One region of the Bacillus sp. NPDC094064 genome, then DNA from elsewhere that is predicted to be linked to it. Evidence: a T-box and tRNA genes for the amino acid it is inferred to sense, from the RefSeq annotation. Region 1 holds a T-box; the other holds one or more tRNA genes.

Region 1 (9,511 bases):
CCGTGCTGAGCGTTTGAAAGAAGCGGAGAAAATTCAATTTATGATTGAAGAGGAAATGGTTTTATTTAAAACGTGGTTAAGTACACTTGGCGTTGTTCCGTTAATATCGGCTCTCCGTGATAAAGCACTTGCTATTCAAAGTGAAACGATGGAAAGCCTTGAAAGGAAAATACCAAATCTTAGTGACCGTGAGAAAAAAGTAATTAGTAAGCACACGAAAAGTATCATTAACCAATTATTAAAAGACCCAATTCTAGTAGCGAAAGAAATAGCTGCTGAAGATGGGGCGACAGAAAAACTCGCTTTATTTGCAAAGATTTTTGATTTAGAAATGGAAGAAGTAGAGAGTCGTGCGGAAGAAGTAAAACATAAAAGAGCGTGGACACCATCCGTTCCATCTTTATAATTTGGAAGGATGATCGGATGAGTTTTTTAAATAACAGCATTATTTATCATATTGCAATTATTTTATATGCTTGCAGCATTAGCTTATATTTTATAGATTATTTCCAAAGTAACCGAAAGGCGAACCGATTTGCTTTTTGGTTACTTTCGATTGTATGGGTTCTGCAGTCTATTTTTATGCTGCTTCGGGCTACAGATTCAGAAACAAACCCTATTTTAACTTTATTATCAGGGATTTATTTTTATGTTTGGTTATTGATTACGATGTCGTTAGTCATTAACCGATTTATGCGCGTGGACTTTTTAGTCTTTTTTACAAATGTTGTAGCATTTGGCGTAAGCGCTTTTTCTATTTTTACACCGCTCGGAAAGATGTCGCCAGTACTTGCAGAGCAATTAGTTTCAGAACTTGTATACGTGCATGTCGGTATGGCTATTACTTCTTATGCCACGTTTACTGTATCGTTTATTTTTTCTATTATGTATTTATTGCAATATCGCCTATTAAAAAAGAAAAAGTGGAATGCGAGATTAAGAAGGTTAGGGAATTTACCAAAGCTCGAATCTACGTCTTACGGATTAAATTTATTTTCTGTTCCGTTTTTCTTATTAGCGATTTTATTAGGATGCATATGGGGATATACAAAATTGGACAATTTTCATTGGTATGATACGAAAGTAATCGGATCTTTTGTCGTTTTATTTGTATATTGCGCAGGTTTATATTTACGAGCGGCAGACGTGTTGCAAGGGAAGAAAATTGTACTGTGGAATATCGGGGCATTTCTCGTAATGCTAGTTAACATTTTTCTATTAAGTAGTTTATCTAATTTCCACTTTTGGTATTTATAATGAGGAGAGAGAATTATGCGCAAAATTATTGTAGGTTCACGAAAGAGTAAACTAGCATTAACACAAACAAATTGGTTTATCGATCAGTTAAAAGCGCTAGGCTTACCATATGAATTTGAAGTGAAAGAAATCGTCACAAAAGGTGATGTTATTTTAGATGTTACGCTTTCAAAAGTAGGCGGAAAAGGTTTATTTGTAAAGGAAATTGAACATGCGTTACTTACGAAAGAAATCGATATGGCTGTACATAGTATGAAAGATATGCCAGCCGTACTTCCAGAAGGATTGATGATCGGTTGTACACCAAAGCGTGTTGACCCTCGCGATGCTTTTATTTCTAAAAATGGAGAATCATTTAAAGACTTAGCAGAGGGTGCGATTTTAGGGACGAGTAGTTTGAGACGTAGTGCACAATTGTTAGCCGCGAGACCAGATTTACAAGTGAAGTGGATTCGTGGAAATATTGATACACGCTTACGTAAGTTAAAAGATGAAGATTACGATGCAATTATTTTAGCGACAGCTGGATTACAGAGAATGGGCTGGGACGGGGAAGTTATTACAGAACATTTAGATGAAACGCTATGTGTACCAGCTGTAGGGCAAGGGGCATTAGCGATTGAATGTCGTGAGGACGATAAGGATTTACTGCAGTTGTTAGCGCATATGAATGATGCCGTAACAGAGAGAACAGTAGCAGCAGAGCGAGTATTTCTTCATAAACTTGAAGGTGGATGCCAAGTTCCAATCGCTGGATACGCAACGCTTACAGAAAACGATGCAATTGAATTAACAGCTCTTGTCGGTTCTATGGATGGCTCTGTTTTATTGAAAGAGACAGTAGCAGGCACTGATCCAGTGGAAGTAGGATTAGAGGCGGCGGACCGTTTAATTAAACAAGGCGCAAAAGAACTCATTCTTGCTGCAAATAAGGGGCAACAATAAATATGAACGCTCTCGCTGGTAAAACGGTATTGATTACACGTGCCCAGCATCAAGCGAAACAAATGAGTGTGGCGGTAAAAGAAAAGAGCGGAATTCCATTGGAAATTCCGCTTTTGCGTATGGAAGGTATGTCTTCTAGGCAAATTCAACATATAGCAGAGCAACTACATTCGTATGACTGGGTTATTTTTACGAGTAAAAATGGTGTAGCTTTTTTTCTAGATAGTTTGAGAAAGAAAATCCCAGCAGCGATTAAAATTGCTGCTGTCGGTGTGAAAACAAAGCTAGAGTTAGAAAAACGAGGTTATAAAGTAGACTTTGTACCAACATCATTTGTTGCAGAAGTATTTGCAGAAGAGTTTATCAAAAAACTAAGTGGAAACGAGCGTATTTTATTTCCGAAAGGGAATTTAGCACGGGATGTAATTCCAGTTACACTTCGAGGAATTGGTATTTCTCTAGATGAATTAATCGTATATGGTACGAAAGAAAATGTAGAGAAAAAGCGAGCGCTTATAGAAGCATTAGAAGTAGGGAAAGTTGACATTATTACATTTACGAGTCCTTCAACTGTTACTAGCTTTGTTCGTTTACTTGAGGGCACAAACTGGAGAGAATGGACAAAAAAATGTACAATTGCTTGTATAGGTCCTATTACGGAAAAAGAGGCGAGTCTTTATTTTCCGCATGTTATTGTGCCGAAAGAGTACACTGTAGAAGCATTGCTACAATGCATTTGTGAATCTATAAAATAAAAGAATGGGGATAGAAATCTATGAACTCTTTACAATTTAATCGTCATCGTCGCTTAAGACAAAGCGGTAATATGCGTGCGCTTGTGCGTGAAACGTTTTTACATACGGAAGATTTTATTTACCCTATTTTTGTATTAGAAGGTGAAAATGTTCGCAATGAAGTTCCTTCTATGCCAGGCGTATATCAAATGTCTTTAGATTTATTGCAAGCTGAAATGCAAGAAGTTGTTGATTTAGGTATTCGTTCTGTTATTGTATTTGGTTTACCTGCTGAAAAGGATGAAGTTGGATCATCAGCATATTGTGATCACGGAATTGTACAACGTGCAATTAAGCAAATTAAAGGTGAGTTCCCTGAATTAGTAGTAGTTGCGGATACATGTTTATGTCAATTCACAAGTCACGGTCATTGCGGTGTAATTGAAGATGGGATTATTTTAAATGATGAGTCTCTTGCAGTTCTTGCGAAAACAGCTGTAAGCCAAGCGAAAGCAGGAGCGGACATTATTGCGCCATCAAACATGATGGACGGATTCGTAACAGCAATTCGTCATGCATTAGATGAAAATGGTTTTGGACACGTACCAGTTATGTCATATGCTGTGAAGTATTCATCAGCGTTTTATGGACCATTCCGTGATGCTGCGCACGGTGCACCGCAATTTGGTGACCGTAAAACATATCAAATGGACCCAGCAAACCGTATGGAAGCATTCCGTGAAGCAGAATCAGATGTAATGGAAGGGGCAGACTTCTTAATTGTAAAGCCAGCTCTTTCTTACTTAGATATCGTTCGTGATGTGAAAAATAACTTTAACTTACCAGTGGTTGCTTATAACGTGAGTGGTGAATATTCGATGATCAAAGCGGCAGCGCAAAATGGTTGGATTAATGAAAAAGAAGTTGTACTTGAAAAGTTAATTAGCATGAAACGCGCAGGAGCAGATTTAATTATTACGTATCATGCGAAGGATGCAGCAAGATGGTTACAAGAAGGAGGCGCTAAATAATGAAAAAGTTTGATAAGTCGATTGCGGCGTTTGAAGAAGCTCAAGATTTAATGCCGGGCGGCGTAAACAGCCCTGTTCGTGCTTTTAAATCTGTCGGTATGAATCCGTTATTTATGGAGCGCGGAAAAGGTTCTAAAGTATATGATATCGATGGAAATGAATACATCGATTACGTATTATCATGGGGACCTTTAATTCATGGTCATGCAAATGATCAAGTTGTTGAAGCGTTAAAATCTGTTGCTGAAAGAGGGACAAGCTTCGGTGCACCAACAGAAATTGAAAATAAATTAGCGAAACTTGTTATTGAGCGCGTACCATCAATTGAGATTGTACGTATGGTTAACTCTGGAACAGAGGCGACAATGAGTGCGCTACGTTTAGCTCGTGGTTATACAGGTCGTAATAAGATTTTGAAATTCATCGGCTGCTACCACGGTCATGGAGATTCGTTATTAATTAAAGCGGGTTCTGGTGTGGCGACACTAGGTTTACCAGATAGCCCTGGTGTACCAGAAGGTGTAGCACAAAATACGATTACAGTAGCGTATAACGATTTAGAAAGTGTGAAATACGCTTTCGAACAATTTGGTGATGATATTGCTTGTGTAATTGTAGAACCAGTGGCAGGAAATATGGGCGTTGTTCCTCCTCAGCCAGGATTTTTAGAAGGACTTCGTGAAGTGACAGAGCAAAACGGCTCATTACTTATTTTTGATGAAGTAATGACAGGATTCCGAGTTGCTTACAATTGTGGACAAGGTTACTACGGTGTAACACCTGATTTAACTTGTTTAGGTAAAGTAATCGGTGGTGGCTTACCGGTAGGAGCATACGGTGGTAAAGCAGAAATTATGCGCCAAGTTGCACCGAGCGGACCGATTTACCAAGCTGGTACTTTATCAGGTAATCCACTTGCAATGGCAGCAGGTTATGAAACGTTAGTACAGTTAACGCCAGAATCGTATGTAGAATTTGAGCGTAAAGCCGAAATGTTAGAAGCTGGATTACGTAAAGCGGCGGAAAAACATGGTATTCCTCATCATATTAATCGTGCGGGTTCTATGATTGGTATTTTCTTTACAGATGAGCCAGTTATTAATTATGAGGCAGCAAAATCTTCAAACCTACAATTCTTTGCGGCATACTATCGTGAAATGGTAGAACAAGGTGTGTTCTTACCACCATCTCAATTCGAAGGATTATTCTTATCGACAGCGCATAGTGATGCTGATATTGAAGCGACGATTGAAGCGGCTGAAATTGCAATGTCAAAATTAAAAGCATAATGCATGAAAGAAAATCGCTCTCCATAAGGGGAGCGATTTTTTTATTCATAAAGTAGGCTTTTGAAACATAAATCTGTAATGACATATAGTTTGGGAGGGGGAAAAGAAGTGACAACAGATCATTCATTACGATTCTCATTAAAAGAATCTGTTTGGTTCCAAAAAGGACAGGAAGTCGAAGAACTTTTGTCAATTTCGTTAGATCCAGACGTTGAAATAGAAGAGCTTGATCATGAAGTTATCGTGAGAGGGCAATTAGATTTAACGGGAGAGTATGTCGCACGGCAAGATGATTCAGCTTATTCATTAAGAGAACTATCGCCAGCAAAGTCAATTGATTATGTAGAAACAAGGGAAGATGGGGTTAATGAACTTGTTCATTCCTTCCCGCTTGAAATATCAATACCAAGAAACCGGGTGAAAGTAATTGAAGAACTATTTGTATCAATCGAGGAATTTGATTATGAATTAAAGGAAAATGGTTGCTTACAATTACTAGCGGATATATCTATTACAGGTTTATGTGATGAGGAAAGAATCGAGGATGAAGAGGAAGAACCGGTGTATGCGGAGTTAGAAGAAGATGATACAGCACAAGAGGAGGAAAATAGACCTACGCCGCATGTAGAAGAACCAGCTTATAAGGAATCGGATGAGTGGGAAGATTATGCATTTGAACCGTTCCAGCTAGAAGAAAGAAAAGAGCAAGAAGTAGAGGAAGAGGAAATAGAAGAACATGAATTTGCAGGGCGTGAAGAGGAGAAAGAAATAACGCCGCAATTTGAATTGTTCGGACGAAAAGATTTCAAGAAAGAAAAAGCGAAAAAGCAGGAAGAGCAAGAAGAAGTGTACTCACAGAGAGATGAGAATGCACTTTATTTAACGAAATTATTTACGAAAGAACCGGAAGAAGAATTTACAAAGTTAAGAATGTATTTCGTGCAAGAAGGAGATACAATCGAATCTGTTGCAGAACGTTATGAAACGTCTGTACAGAACTTGTACCGTGTCAACCAAACAGAAGATATATATTTAACTGAGGGACAAATTATTTATATTCCGGTTTCAAGAGCGAAGGCAAAATAAGGGGGAAGAGTTTCCCCTTATTTTCCTAGAGGTTATGCTTTGAATAGAAAGGGTTATTCGTATGGATATTGAATTACGAAATCGTTATGAACCCATTGTAAGGCAATATAGATTGGATACGCAGCATATGGAAGAGCACGGAAGTGTAACGAAAATTTACACGAATCAAGGTCCATATGCGCTCAAGAAAATAGAAGATAGAAAATTAGAGCGAAATAATTTTCTGCATCATATTCAATATTTGAAAGAGAAAGGTTTTTCAAATTATGTACCTATATACCATGCGACGGATGGGAATTATATTTTAAGTGACGGGACGTATAATTATTATTTAATGCCTTGGTTAGAGCGTGCGGAAGGAAACGGAGAGGATAATGATCAATACCATAAAATGTTTCAGACACTTGGAACGTTGCATCAAAAAACGGTAAAAGAAGAAACGTATACAGAAGAGGATTTAGAAAAGCATTATACGAATATATCCGAGCGTTGGGAAAATGATGGTGAGATGCTAGAAGAGTTTCTTGTAGAGTCTGAAGCGAAGTGGTATATGTCTCCGTTTGAATTACAATATTGTACGTACTATCATCATGTAATGAGGGCGCGGGAATTTGCAACGAAGCAATTAAATGAGTGGAACGATGCGATGAAAGAAAAAGAAAAAACACGCATTACGTTTGTACATGGTAACGTGTCACTGAATCATTTTTTATTTGACTATGAGCGGAATGGCTATTTTATTAGTTTAGAAAAATCAAAGTTTGCAACGCCTGTGCAAGATATTGTAGGCTTTTATTCTCGGTCTTTAAACACATACCCAATTGCGCGAAGTGATCGGTTTGAATGGTATCAAATGTACCAAAAAAACTTCCCGTTTACGAAAGAAGAACAACTTCTCATGTTTGCTTATATGACGTATCCATCGCAATTTATTCGGCAAATCCAGTCTTATAAGAAAAGAAGAGAGAATCGCAATGAGGAAAATGAAATTCGTGGAGTAAAGAGTTTGCAACAATCGCATTGGCTCGTTAGCAATATAGAATATTTCCTGTCACAATTACAAGCTGCCCAGCAAGGGAACGGATAAGAAGATAAGTAGAGGGTGCTACTTACCTTCTTTTTTTGTATTCGCCCGAAAGTGGTAGTATTAAATTTATCTTGACGAATAAGGTTTCGTTTTTTACACTATTGTATATAATAATTAACAATCATATAAATGCCTTGAAGGGGAAGAGTATAACATGAAACGTCTTCAGAGAGGAGAATCATTAGCTGGGAGATTCTCTAGATAGTTATGTTAGAAGGTAGCCCTGGAGCATCTTTTCTGAACGGAATAGTTCTCATTAGGAAAAGACGGATTTGTCCGTTATCAAATTAAGAGTATAAGCAAATTCTGAATTTGTTTGTAAATAAAGGTGGTACCGCGATGTCCCTCGTCCTTTTTTGGATGAGGGGCATTTTTTATTTTAAGGAGGGAAAATAATGTCAAACACGGAAAAGAATTTACCAACTAAATATGATCATATGTCCGTTGAAGAAGGCCTGTACCAATGGTGGCTTGAAGGCAAATATTTTGAAGCAACAGGAGATGAGAAGAAACAACCATATACAATTGTAATTCCACCTCCGAACGTAACTGGTAAGTTACACTTAGGTCATGCTTGGGATACGACTCTTCAAGATATTTTAACTCGTACGAAGCGTATGCAAGGTTACGATGTATTATGGCTTCCAGGAATGGACCATGCGGGTATTGCAACACAAGCGAAAGTAGAAGGGAAACTTCGTGAAGAAGGTATTTCACGTTACGATCTTGGCCGTGAAAAATTCCTTGAAAAAGCTTGGGAATGGAAAGAAGAATACGCTTCTCACATTCGTCAACAATGGGGAAAAGTTGGTTTAGGACTAGACTATTCTCGTGAACGTTTCACATTAGACGAAGGTTTATCTGATGCGGTTAATAAAGTATTCGTTCAATTATACGAAAAAGGCTTAATTTACCGTGGTGAATATATTATCAACTGGGATCCAGCAACACGTACAGCTCTTTCTGATATTGAAGTAATTCATAAAGAAGTTCAAGGTGCATTCTACCATATGAACTATCCATTAACAGATGGTTCTGGTCACATTCGTCTTGCAACTACTCGTCCAGAAACGATGCTTGGTGATACAGCAGTAGCAGTTCATCCAGAAGATGATCGTTACAAACACTTAATCGGAAAAACAGTTACGCTTCCAATCGTAGGCCGTGAGATTCCGATTATCGCTGATGAGTACGTAGAAAAAGACTTCGGAACAGGCGTTGTAAAAATTACACCAGCTCATGACCCGAATGACTTTGAAGTAGGTAACCGTCATGACTTACCACGCATCTTAGTAATGAACGAAGATGGAACGATGAATGAAAAAGCTGGTAAGTATAACGGTATGGATCGTTTCGAATGTCGTAAAGAATTAGTGAAAGACTTACAAGAAGCTGGCGTATTAGTAGAAATCGAGCCTCATATGCATTCAGTAGGTCATAGTGAGCGTAGCGGTGCAGTTGTTGAGCCTTACTTATCAACACAATGGTTCGTAAAAATGGCGCCACTTGCTGAAAAGGCAGTAGAGCTACAACAAAAAGAAGAAGAAAAAGTAACGTTCGTACCAGAGCGTTTTGAAAACACATACTTACGCTGGATGGAAAACATTCATGACTGGTGTATTTCTCGTCAGTTATGGTGGGGACACCGCATTCCAGCTTGGTATCATAAAGAAACTGGTGAAGTATACGTAGGTACAGAAGCACCAGCGGATATTGAAAACTGGAATCAAGATAATGATGTACTTGATACATGGTTCAGCTCAGCATTATGGCCGTTCTCAACACTTGGTTGGCCAAATGAAGATTCAGCAGACTTTAAACGTTACTACTCAACGGATGCATTAGTAACTGGTTACGACATTATCTTCTTCTGGGTATCTCGTATGATTTTCCAAGGTTTAGAGTTTACAGGCGAGCGCCCATTTAAAGATGTATTAATTCACGGTTTAGTTCGTGATGAGCAAGGACGTAAAATGAGTAAATCTCTTGGTAACGGTATCGACCCGATGGATGTTATCGAGAAGTATGGTGCAGATGCAATGCGTTACTTCTTATCAACAGGAAGTGCACCAGGCCAAGATT
Region 2 (9,511 bases), on a different contig from region 1:
TAAGAAACGCTCTGGACGTGCGCTAGAGTGCTCTGGTCCTTGACCTTCATAACCGTGTGGTAATAGAAGAACTAAACCAGATTTTTGACCCCATTTTGCTCTTCCAGCTGAAACATATTGATCAAATAATGCTTGCGCAGTATTTGAGAAGTCACCGTACTGTGCTTCCCACATAACAAGCGTTTCTGGAGCGAATACGTTATAACCGTACTCGTAACCAACAACAGCAGCTTCTGATAACGGACTGTTATGAACAGAGAATGAAGCGTTAATGTTTGGTAAGCGATGTAATGGTGAATATGTTTCATTTGTATCCGTATCATGTAATACGATATGACGGTGCGCGAATGTACCACGCTGTGAATCTTGACCAGTTAAACGAATTGGCGTACCTTCTTGTAAAATAGAAGCGAATGCTAATGACTCAGCAAGTGCCCATTCAATTTTACCGTTCTCTTCTAGAGCATCTTTACGGCGCTCTAGAATTTTCTTCACCTTCGGATATACGTTAAATCCTTCTGGCCAAGATAATAAACCTTCATTAATTGCACGAAGTGAATCAAGCTCAACACCAGTATCGATTGGCTGAATGCCTTTTGCAACAACATCTGGTACTTTAACGTGAATCGTTGCATCGCTCGTATCAGCTGGTGGTACTTGTGCATAGTCAGATTTTAATTGTTCTTGTATAAACTGTGTAATCGTTTCAACCTCATCTGCATTTAGAACACCAGCAGCTTGTAATTGATCTGCATAAATTGCTCTTACAGTAGGATGGTTTTTAATTTTTTTGTATACTTGTGGTTGCGTAACTGCTGGGTCATCCATTTCGTTATGACCGTAGCGGCGATAACCAATTAAATCGATCAAGAAGTCTTTTTTGAACAACATGCGATATTGGATCGCAAGGTTAGCAGCAGCAAGACAAGCTTCTGGATCATCAGCGTTCACGTGAACAATCGGAATATCGAAACCTTTTGCAAGGTCACTTGAATATTTCGTAGAACGAGAATCATAGCTATCAGTCGTAAAACCAACTGCATTGTTTGCGATAACATGAATTGTTCCGCCCGTTTGATACGCGTTCAATCTGCTTAAGTTCAACGTTTCAGATACAATACCTTGACCAGGGAATGCAGCATCACCATGAACTAAAATTACGAATGACTTTGAAGTATCTTGTTCTGGAAGACCAGATTTTTTACGGTTTTCTTGAGCTGCACGTGCGAAACCTTCTACTACAGGATTCACGAACTCAAGATGACTTGGGTTATTTGCTAATGTAACGCGAGTACTAACTTCTTCTTTACTAACGACTTGTTCTCTACCTAAATGGTATTTCACGTCGCCAGTCCAGCCAGAATTTGCTACTGCGCCTTCTATTTTTGCATGTTTGAACTCAGCAAACATGTGACTATATGGTTTTTCTAATACGTGTGCAAGTACGCTTAGACGACCGCGGTGAGCCATACCAATCATGACATCTTCTACGCCGCTCTTAGCACCTTCTAGAACAATCTCATCTAGAACAGGTACAAGCATATCAACGCCCTCGATAGAGAAACGCTTTTGCCCAACGAATGTTTTATGCAAGAATTGCTCGAAACCTTCAACCGCTGTTAAACGTTTTAAAAGAGCAGTTCGTTTTTTATTTGATAGTGGTTGACGCAATGAATTTGATTCCACCATTTGATGCAACCACGCGCGTTCTTCACTATCTTGTATATGAGAAAATTCATAAGCTAAAGATTTTGTATAAACGTCTTTTAATCTATGAATTACATCAAGTGCAGTGTGAATACCTTCTGGTGCATCTTGCCATACTGTTTTTGCTGGAATCGCTTTCAAATCAGCATCGCTAAGTTCGTTCATTGCTTTCTCAAGAAGAGATTGTCCATTTGCAGCATCTTCCATCGGGTTGATGTGAGCCAACGTATGCCCGAAAGAACGAATCTGCTCAACAAGTTGAACGACTTTAAGAATTTTTTCAATGTTCCCTGTGTTTTGAGGAGAAAAATGTGTTGCTGTGTTGTCCCCTGTTACGACATCATCTTGAAACGAAGGAGCTCCAAAAATTTCAAAAAGCTCTTGTAATTCCGGATCAACAGAACCTGCTCCAGTTACGTAAAGATCATACTGCTCAATAACATAACCAAGGTTCGGACCGTGGAACTTGGCCCAAGGGTTTGTCGTTGTATTCTTCCTCGTCATTTGTTTAAACCTCCCAATGCATATAATCCTTTTCCATACAAAGGTGCATTTTGCTCTTTTTCAATAATTGATTAACTAATAAATAATGTAATTGTTTTCTTTACTCTTATGTTATTACAATAATTTACATAATACCAAACACTATTACTTATCTGTTTTGTAAAAAAACATTCACAATAACTTATCACCCAAGTTAATCTTTCATGTTATAAAGTAATTTTACAGAAAAATGGGGTGGATATATTTGGTATACCTATACTAATAACTATAATTGTTGCATTTAAATATAGGTATAATAGTTAGAATGTTTCGATAAAATGTAGTTCGAATTATGTATATTGAAATAATAAGCGCTTTCATTGATATTATACAACAATATAACGGAATATAGTATAAAAAATAAAAAATTATGAATTTATCGTAAACTTTATTTCGATAGTATTAAATATCGAAAGGAAAACGAAGGATTTCTACAAAAAAAGTGGTTAAACATAAAAAATGCTCCATAACCCGTTAGTTTCTATCAATATGCCGAAAAACAACGTAAAACCAATAACGCATTTTATGAAATAAAGAGGAGAATGGAATACTTTAAAAGGATAAAACAAATATGGAGATATTAAATTTTCACAAAAGTGGGGAGGGGATATAGTAACGGATATATACATTGTTCCATGTTTCGTTTCAAAATAGACATGCTGAAAATGAAAAGTTTCTTCTATATTTATGGCACTCACAATGAGTACCGTCTTTATCTCATTTGTTGTTTTGGCAAAAAGATATTAAGATGGAAGAGAGAAAGGAAGATTAACATATGCAAATGATGTATGCTTTTGGCATTGGGCTTGTATTATTTTTAGCCGTATTCTTATTTATTCGTAAAGACGTTCAAGGCGGGACGTTAACGAAAAGAGGATTTTATAAAATGATTGGCTGTTTAGTTGTTATGTTTATAGCGATTATCGTAATGATCGTTTTAATAAATCAGTCACTGTAACATTGAAAAATGGAACCTTACTTATGTAAGGTTTTTCTTTTTGAAAACAAAACAAAAATTACCATAAAAACAATTTACTATCTATATCCTATATTATATAATCCAATAAAATGATAGATAAGGAGAATAGTATATGAATAAAAAAGCTATCTTCTTTATAGGAATAAGTCTACTACTTATAGCTAGTATCACTTATATAATATGTAACAAACGAGAACAAGTACCACCTATATTAGTATGGAACGAACAAGAATACTACGTTACGGATGAACCTGCCGAAGCAGAAGAAGTCGGGCAAAAACTTGGCGAGGTAACAAAGAAAATTGAAACGAGCAAACAGCCTACTAAAGACAGTGAATCCAACATATTACAAGAAAAAACAGAAGTATTTGAAATGATTGTAGAAGAAGAGGATGAAAGACCACCCCTAATCGTAAAAGAACCTAATAGTGAAGAATATAGAGTAGCAAGGCCGATGCTAAAGCAAGTATTATAATGAAAAGGAGACTTATATGCAGGCAGTAATTTCATATCCGTGGTCGTTAAGGGAAATATTTGTCTTTTTCCTGTGCTTTATCATTCCTCCTATCGGTGCTATTTACATTTTGATGAATAGAGAGGCGCTGCAAAAGAGAGACTTCATTTTATATTTAGTATTTGCTGCTATTAATATATCGCTTTGGTTATCATTGATGATTTTTGATCGGAGTATGTGGATGGTAGCGGGGCATTATGTGCTTGGCGGAATTGTTATTGTTGTTTCGAATATGAATAAGAGATAACCCAGCAATCTTAAAGTTGCTGGGTTTTATTTTGCTATTTATAATGAAGAAATAAATTTTTAATAGAGAGTAGTGAGCGGTATGAGATGGAAAGAGGGAACTTTTGAAAAAATAGAAACAAATGAATTATCTATTGAGCAGCTTATAAACACATTTAAGAAACAAAACTTAAATGGTGGAGCAGTAATAAGCTGTTTTAAAGTGCATAACGAAAATTTTTTCAAAGAAATACCACATGGAGAAGATGGACACGAGCACTTTTTCAGAAGAATCTTCAACTCTTTAGATATAATACATAATACATACGTCAGAAAAATATAAGTTTCATTTTAAAGAGCATTTCCATTAGTTTCTCAGATAAATAAAAAAATATAGGATGAGTGATTTTTTTAATTAATTTATGGTATAACATGTGGGTTCAAGGAAGAAATATTGAATAGCAGAGGGGAGTATCTGTAATAAAGGTATATAAATGGCGTTTTTTCTTTTATTTATTTATTAAAGGGGACAATAGTTTTTAGATTGTTCATTTTATACTATATAGAGCTGGGAATTTCTGATATGAAGCGGGAGGTTACGCTTCATATCAGAATAGAGCTAATTATAATAAATGTTGATTCCCTAATAAATAGCAAATCGTATAGGCAAATTTAATATAATCCCTATCAATAGTATTATATAAGCAATTTCCTCCAAGCGTAATTGTTTCAAATGCTACATAAACCTTGTTATCAACAAAGTTAATTTGTTTAAAGCTTTCCTTAAAAGTTATAAGGATATTGCCAAATTCATACTCTTTTAAACTTTCATTGTAGTATTGATTGTCCATAAAGGTGATATTTAAGGCGTTCTCTATATTGTCCCAATCTTCATCGTAAAAAAATTCATCAATCTCTACCTTTACATCAGATATATTAAATTTAAACTTTTGTTGAATACTTTGGTTCTCTAGAATGTTATAAACTTTTTGAGCTAAATCATCATAGTAATTGTTAGCATCTAAAACAAAGTAATTTATTTGAGGAGTGTTCTCTTTTAGTGTTTTTTGAAATGTACGTTTATTTTCATAGCTCTCTGTAAGCATGGTCACACCTGTTTTAACACTATTTCCTACTATAGGGATGTCAGAAAGTCCCTCTAAACCTTTTTTAAAGGTGTTATTCCATTTAGATGTATTCTTTTTTAAGTCTTTATAAGTTTGATATGAGTATTCCATATTGTGAAAAATCCTCCTTTAGTGATATATTGAGGTATTCCATGAATGCGTATATTTCTCCTCTTTTATTGATAGTTTGGATTAATTTTGTGAAGAAATATCCATGACATATTTTTTAGAAAAAACATTTTGATTAGTTGTGTTGCTTCTGAAAGAATAGCTTCTGCAAAAAAAAGCTGTTTCATCCCAGTTAATCAACTGTTATACATAAGAAAACCTCTTGAAGATCAAGAGGTTTCAGTATGACCCCGGAGAGGCTCGAACTCACGACCTCCACCCTGTCAAGGTGGCGCTCTCCCTGCTGAGCTACGGGATCTTCAAAAATGATTATGTATTTGCACTTTTAATCACTATGTTAAAGCAATTATATATAATTAACTGAAAATTTACAATATTTTTTGTGTAGTAAGTTTTTAAAGATGGAGTGTAATAGAAAATAGGTTTTATTTCAGAGGGATATTAGTATGTATGTTTTTATATTTAATAAGTAGAAGATGCTGGAGTGCTATGATTTCCGATACCAATCCAAAGGCCCTTCATCACTCAAATCAACTAGAAAAGGGAATAAGAAGTGTAGAGGTAAGCTTATAAACTCTGGCATAGCGTTCAATGTTTTCTTTGATAAATATTGTCTTCCAAAACAATATGGACAATCTTTTCAAATGTTACGAGTATTGACCATACTTCTTTTACTTTTCACTTCGTTTTACAATACGTACAGATAGCCATGGAGTTCCTCCTCATTTTAAGTTGTTTTCTAATATATTCCATCTTGTTGTGCTAAAGTCAAGTATATTTGGTGTGATAAAATGTAAGTTGTTTTGTTTTATATGGATCTATTTGGTGATTTATGGCCGATTGTATGCCGTATGACAGTTATGTAGGATAAGAGATTTCCACTTTCAATATCCAAATTGGCCAATATATCCTTTTTACAATTTACTTAAAATCATGTATAACAGAGATACAAGATTATTTTATAAATATTCAGGAGTAGAGGGAGAAAAGTTGTAATGGTGAGAAAAACGTTCAAGATGCGTGTGTCTAGAAATAGAACGATTTCGATTAATGGTTCGATTCTTGATGTGGATGTTACACATGATGAGTTTTTGCAAGAGTTTGTTGAGTGGGTGGATTCTAAAGGTTGGTCGTTTATGGGGATGACGGATGAGATTACGCTTGAGGAAGCTAGTCAAAATTTAATAGATTCGTTGATTGATGAGAAGGATAAGAAAGAGTAATTCCTTCTTATTTTTATTGTATATTTATGTCCTTTATCGTAAAAGTATGATATAGTAAAAAATAGTGAATATTCTTCCAATTTAATACAAATTACATAAAGATTGGTGGATTCATATTTTTGTTAGGGGAGTAAATTGAAAAGGGAGAGTCATATGGTAAATTTTAAGAAGATTTTGGCTTTTATTACAGTTATTTGTTTATTTTTTTTGACACCTATGACATTATACGCTGAGACGAATATTGGAGTGAATCCAGAACAAGTGGCACCACCACCTGCGGAAGGGCCAAATGTTTTTAGTCAGTTTGCAGCTACGATTGATGCGAAAACGGGAGATATGTTGTATGACAAAAACGCACGTCATCGTGCATTTCCTGCTAGTATGACGAAAGTGTTAACAGCGATTTTACTTATGGAGCATACGAAGCCTGAGGATCAATTTACGTTTTCACAATTAGCATTAGATCAGGAGAAGAGTAATTATCAAATTGAGTTTCAACCTGGTGAGACGATTGACCGCAATACGGCGCTGATGATTTTAATGGTGCTGAGTGCGAATGATGTGTCATATGCGATTGCGGAGCGTATTGGCGGGAGTGTTGAGAATTTCGCTAATATGATGAATGAAAAAGCGAAGCAATTAGGGGCTACAGATAGTCATTTTGTAACACCAAATGGTTTGCATGATCCAAATCATTATACGACGCCATATGATATGGCTATGATTACGAGAGGTGTGCAACAGTATCCTGAAATTTTGCAAGCGATGAATACGAAAAGAACAAGCGTTACGACATCTAGGCAGACGGTTTCTATTTTTAATAAATCTACTTATTTTGAAAATCCATATAGTATTGGTGGTAAGACGGGTTTTACGAATGAAGCACGTAATACACTCGTTTTATTAAATGAGAGAGATGGAAATCGTATTATAAATGTAGTAATGGCTTCTCAAAGACCTGAAATTTATGAAGATTTAAAGCAGATGGCAGAATATTCTTTCGGGCAATTTGTGAAGCAAACGGTGCTAGATAAACAGAGTTGGCATCAAAAGACAACGTATTTAAATAAGGATATTGATAGCGAACTTGAAAAAAGTGCAGAGCTTATGCTTAAGAAAGATGAAGGGAAAAATGTGAGAACTATTTTCCGGGCAGCTTCATTAGACAAAGATTCTTTGTATCATAAGGGGATCCATCGTGGTGAGGTAGTTGGTGCAGTTGATATTACGAAAAATAATCAAACAATTGCGACGATAAATGTTCTTTCAAAGGAAGATGTTACTTTTGCGATGCCTCAAAAAGATACAGTTGCGCCGGAAGCAAAGGAATCAAATGTGAAAGTGATAAGTGTTGGGATAGGCGCGATTGTATTATTTGGAGCGATTTTATATGTTGTGTTGCGCCGAAATAGGCAAGGGATAAAATTAGAAGAAAAGTAAAAAAGTATGAGGACTGTGAAGAGATTTCGTCACAGTCTTTTTTTTATGATTAAAAAGAGAGTTAACTAATAATTGTAAATTTTCTTATTGCAATTATATAAAGTTCATTATATCATTTACTTGTGTTCTTGTTAAAGAACGAAAGGTGTTACATATTTTAAATAATATAAAACAACGGAGAGGAAGAGAGACGATGAAATTCGTTTGGAAGATTATTAGCAACGTTATCTCATTTGTTTTATTTGCATTGATGGTTTTTTTAGCTTTTATAGTTATTTCGTCAAAGGCGAGTGGTGGGGATCCGACAGTGATGGGATATCAATTTAAATCCGTGCTATCAGGCTCGATGGAACCAACATTTTTAACAGGGTCAATCATCGCGATAGAGCCAACGAAAGATGGTTCTAAATATCAAAAAGGTGATGTGATTACCTTTAAAGAGAAAGATGGAAAAATTATCACTCACCGTATTATCGGTGTGAAAGATACAAATGGAAAAGTAATGTATGAAACAAAAGGGGATAACAACAACGGGCCAGATTTAGAGCCAGTGCTTGCGGAGAATGTAATTGGAAAATATGCGGATATTACAGTTCCTTATGTAGGGTATGCATTAAATTATGCTAGTTCAAAGGCTGGGGCTGCATTGCTTCTTATTATTCCAGGAGTCTTTTTACTAGGCTATTCTGCGATTTCTATTTTTAGTGCAATTCGTAGCATCGACGGAGAAAAGAAAGAGAAAAAAGTAGAACAATCCGTCTAGTGTGTTTGGTTATACTTTCCGTTTAGGAAGTTGACAAATATATAAATTAAGGGGATATGGACATGACTTTAAAGAAAAAATTAGGAATGGGTATCGCATCAGCAGTACTAGGAGCAGCGTTAGTTGGTGGAGGAACATTTGCATTTTTCAGCGATAAAGAAGTGTCAAACAATACATTTGCGGCTGGTACGCTTGATTTATCATTAAATCCATCAACAGTTGTTAATGTATCAAATTTAAAACCTGGGGATACAATCAAAAGAGATTTTAAACTAGAAAATAAAGGTTCTTTAGATATTAAAAAAGTTTTACTAAAAACGGATTATAGTGTAGTAGATGCAAAAGGCGACAATAAAGAAGATTTTGGTAAACATATTAAAGTAACATTCTTAAAAAATGTAGATAAGCATGAAACAATTGTAAAAGAAACAACACTAGATAAGTTGAAGGGTGACACGCTTACAGCGGTTGATAATGATTTAGCAGCTTGGTTCTGGGATGAAAAAGGTATTTCTGCAGGTAAATCTGATAACTTTACAGTAAAATTCGAGTTTGTTGATAATAAAAAAGATCAAAATGAATTCCAAGGCGATAAATTAAAATTGGATTGGACGTTTGATGCACAACAAACAGCAGGTGAAGAAAGATAATAATAAAAAAGGGCTATCAAATGGATAGTCCTTTTTCTATTTTTCTAGTATATAGCTATCATTTCGTAACGTTCTTTATTATAATAAAGATAATGTTCTGTATAAAGAACGTAACGTTCGATGGGAGAGATTAAGATGCTGAAAAGACCGCGTAATTTAAAAAAGATGCTTATATTGCCGTGTATGTGCTCTATTACGTTTTATTTAGGAT

The links. A T-box is a leader RNA that pairs with one kind of tRNA and senses whether it is charged. The one in region 1 lies ahead of ACQKNI_RS10550 (valine--tRNA ligase), so its partner is inferred to be a tRNA-Val.
Region 2: it encodes a tRNA-Val, which carries the amino acid that the T-box ahead of ACQKNI_RS10550 (valine--tRNA ligase) is inferred to sense. The anticodon was not compared.

Annotation. Positions count from the first base shown of each region.
Region 1 is NZ_JBNNUI010000004.1:2,471-11,981, reverse strand. Features, by position in the region: gene hemA (glutamyl-tRNA reductase) at 1-406, shown strand, start outside; gene ACQKNI_RS10585 (cytochrome c biogenesis protein) at 424-1,257, shown strand; gene hemC (hydroxymethylbilane synthase) at 1,273-2,202, shown strand; gene hemD (uroporphyrinogen-III synthase) at 2,205-2,957, shown strand; gene hemB (porphobilinogen synthase) at 2,978-3,967, shown strand; gene hemL (glutamate-1-semialdehyde 2,1-aminomutase) at 3,967-5,256, shown strand; gene spoVID (stage VI sporulation protein D) at 5,335-6,342, shown strand; gene ysxE (spore coat protein YsxE) at 6,404-7,429, shown strand; T-box leader at 7,555-7,786, shown strand; gene ACQKNI_RS10550 (valine--tRNA ligase) at 7,825-9,511, shown strand, end outside.
Region 2 is NZ_JBNNUI010000002.1:109,286-118,796, forward strand. Features, by position in the region: gene odhA (2-oxoglutarate dehydrogenase E1 component) at 1-2,211, opposite strand, end outside; partial or broken gene ACQKNI_RS05105 (permease) at 2,929-2,997, shown strand; gene ACQKNI_RS05110 (DUF3976 domain-containing protein) at 3,026-3,208, shown strand; gene ACQKNI_RS05115 (hypothetical protein) at 3,342-3,704, shown strand; gene ACQKNI_RS05120 (hypothetical protein) at 3,721-3,990, shown strand; partial or broken gene ACQKNI_RS05125 (hypothetical protein) at 4,072-4,330, shown strand; gene ACQKNI_RS05130 (hypothetical protein) at 4,592-5,206, opposite strand; tRNA gene ACQKNI_RS05135 (tRNA-Val) at 5,450-5,522, opposite strand; gene ACQKNI_RS05140 (hypothetical protein) at 6,220-6,447, shown strand; gene ACQKNI_RS05145 (D-alanyl-D-alanine carboxypeptidase family protein) at 6,601-7,887, shown strand; gene sipW (signal peptidase I SipW) at 8,081-8,650, shown strand; gene ACQKNI_RS05155 (CalY family protein) at 8,713-9,300, shown strand; gene ACQKNI_RS05160 (DUF4047 domain-containing protein) at 9,421-9,511, shown strand, end outside.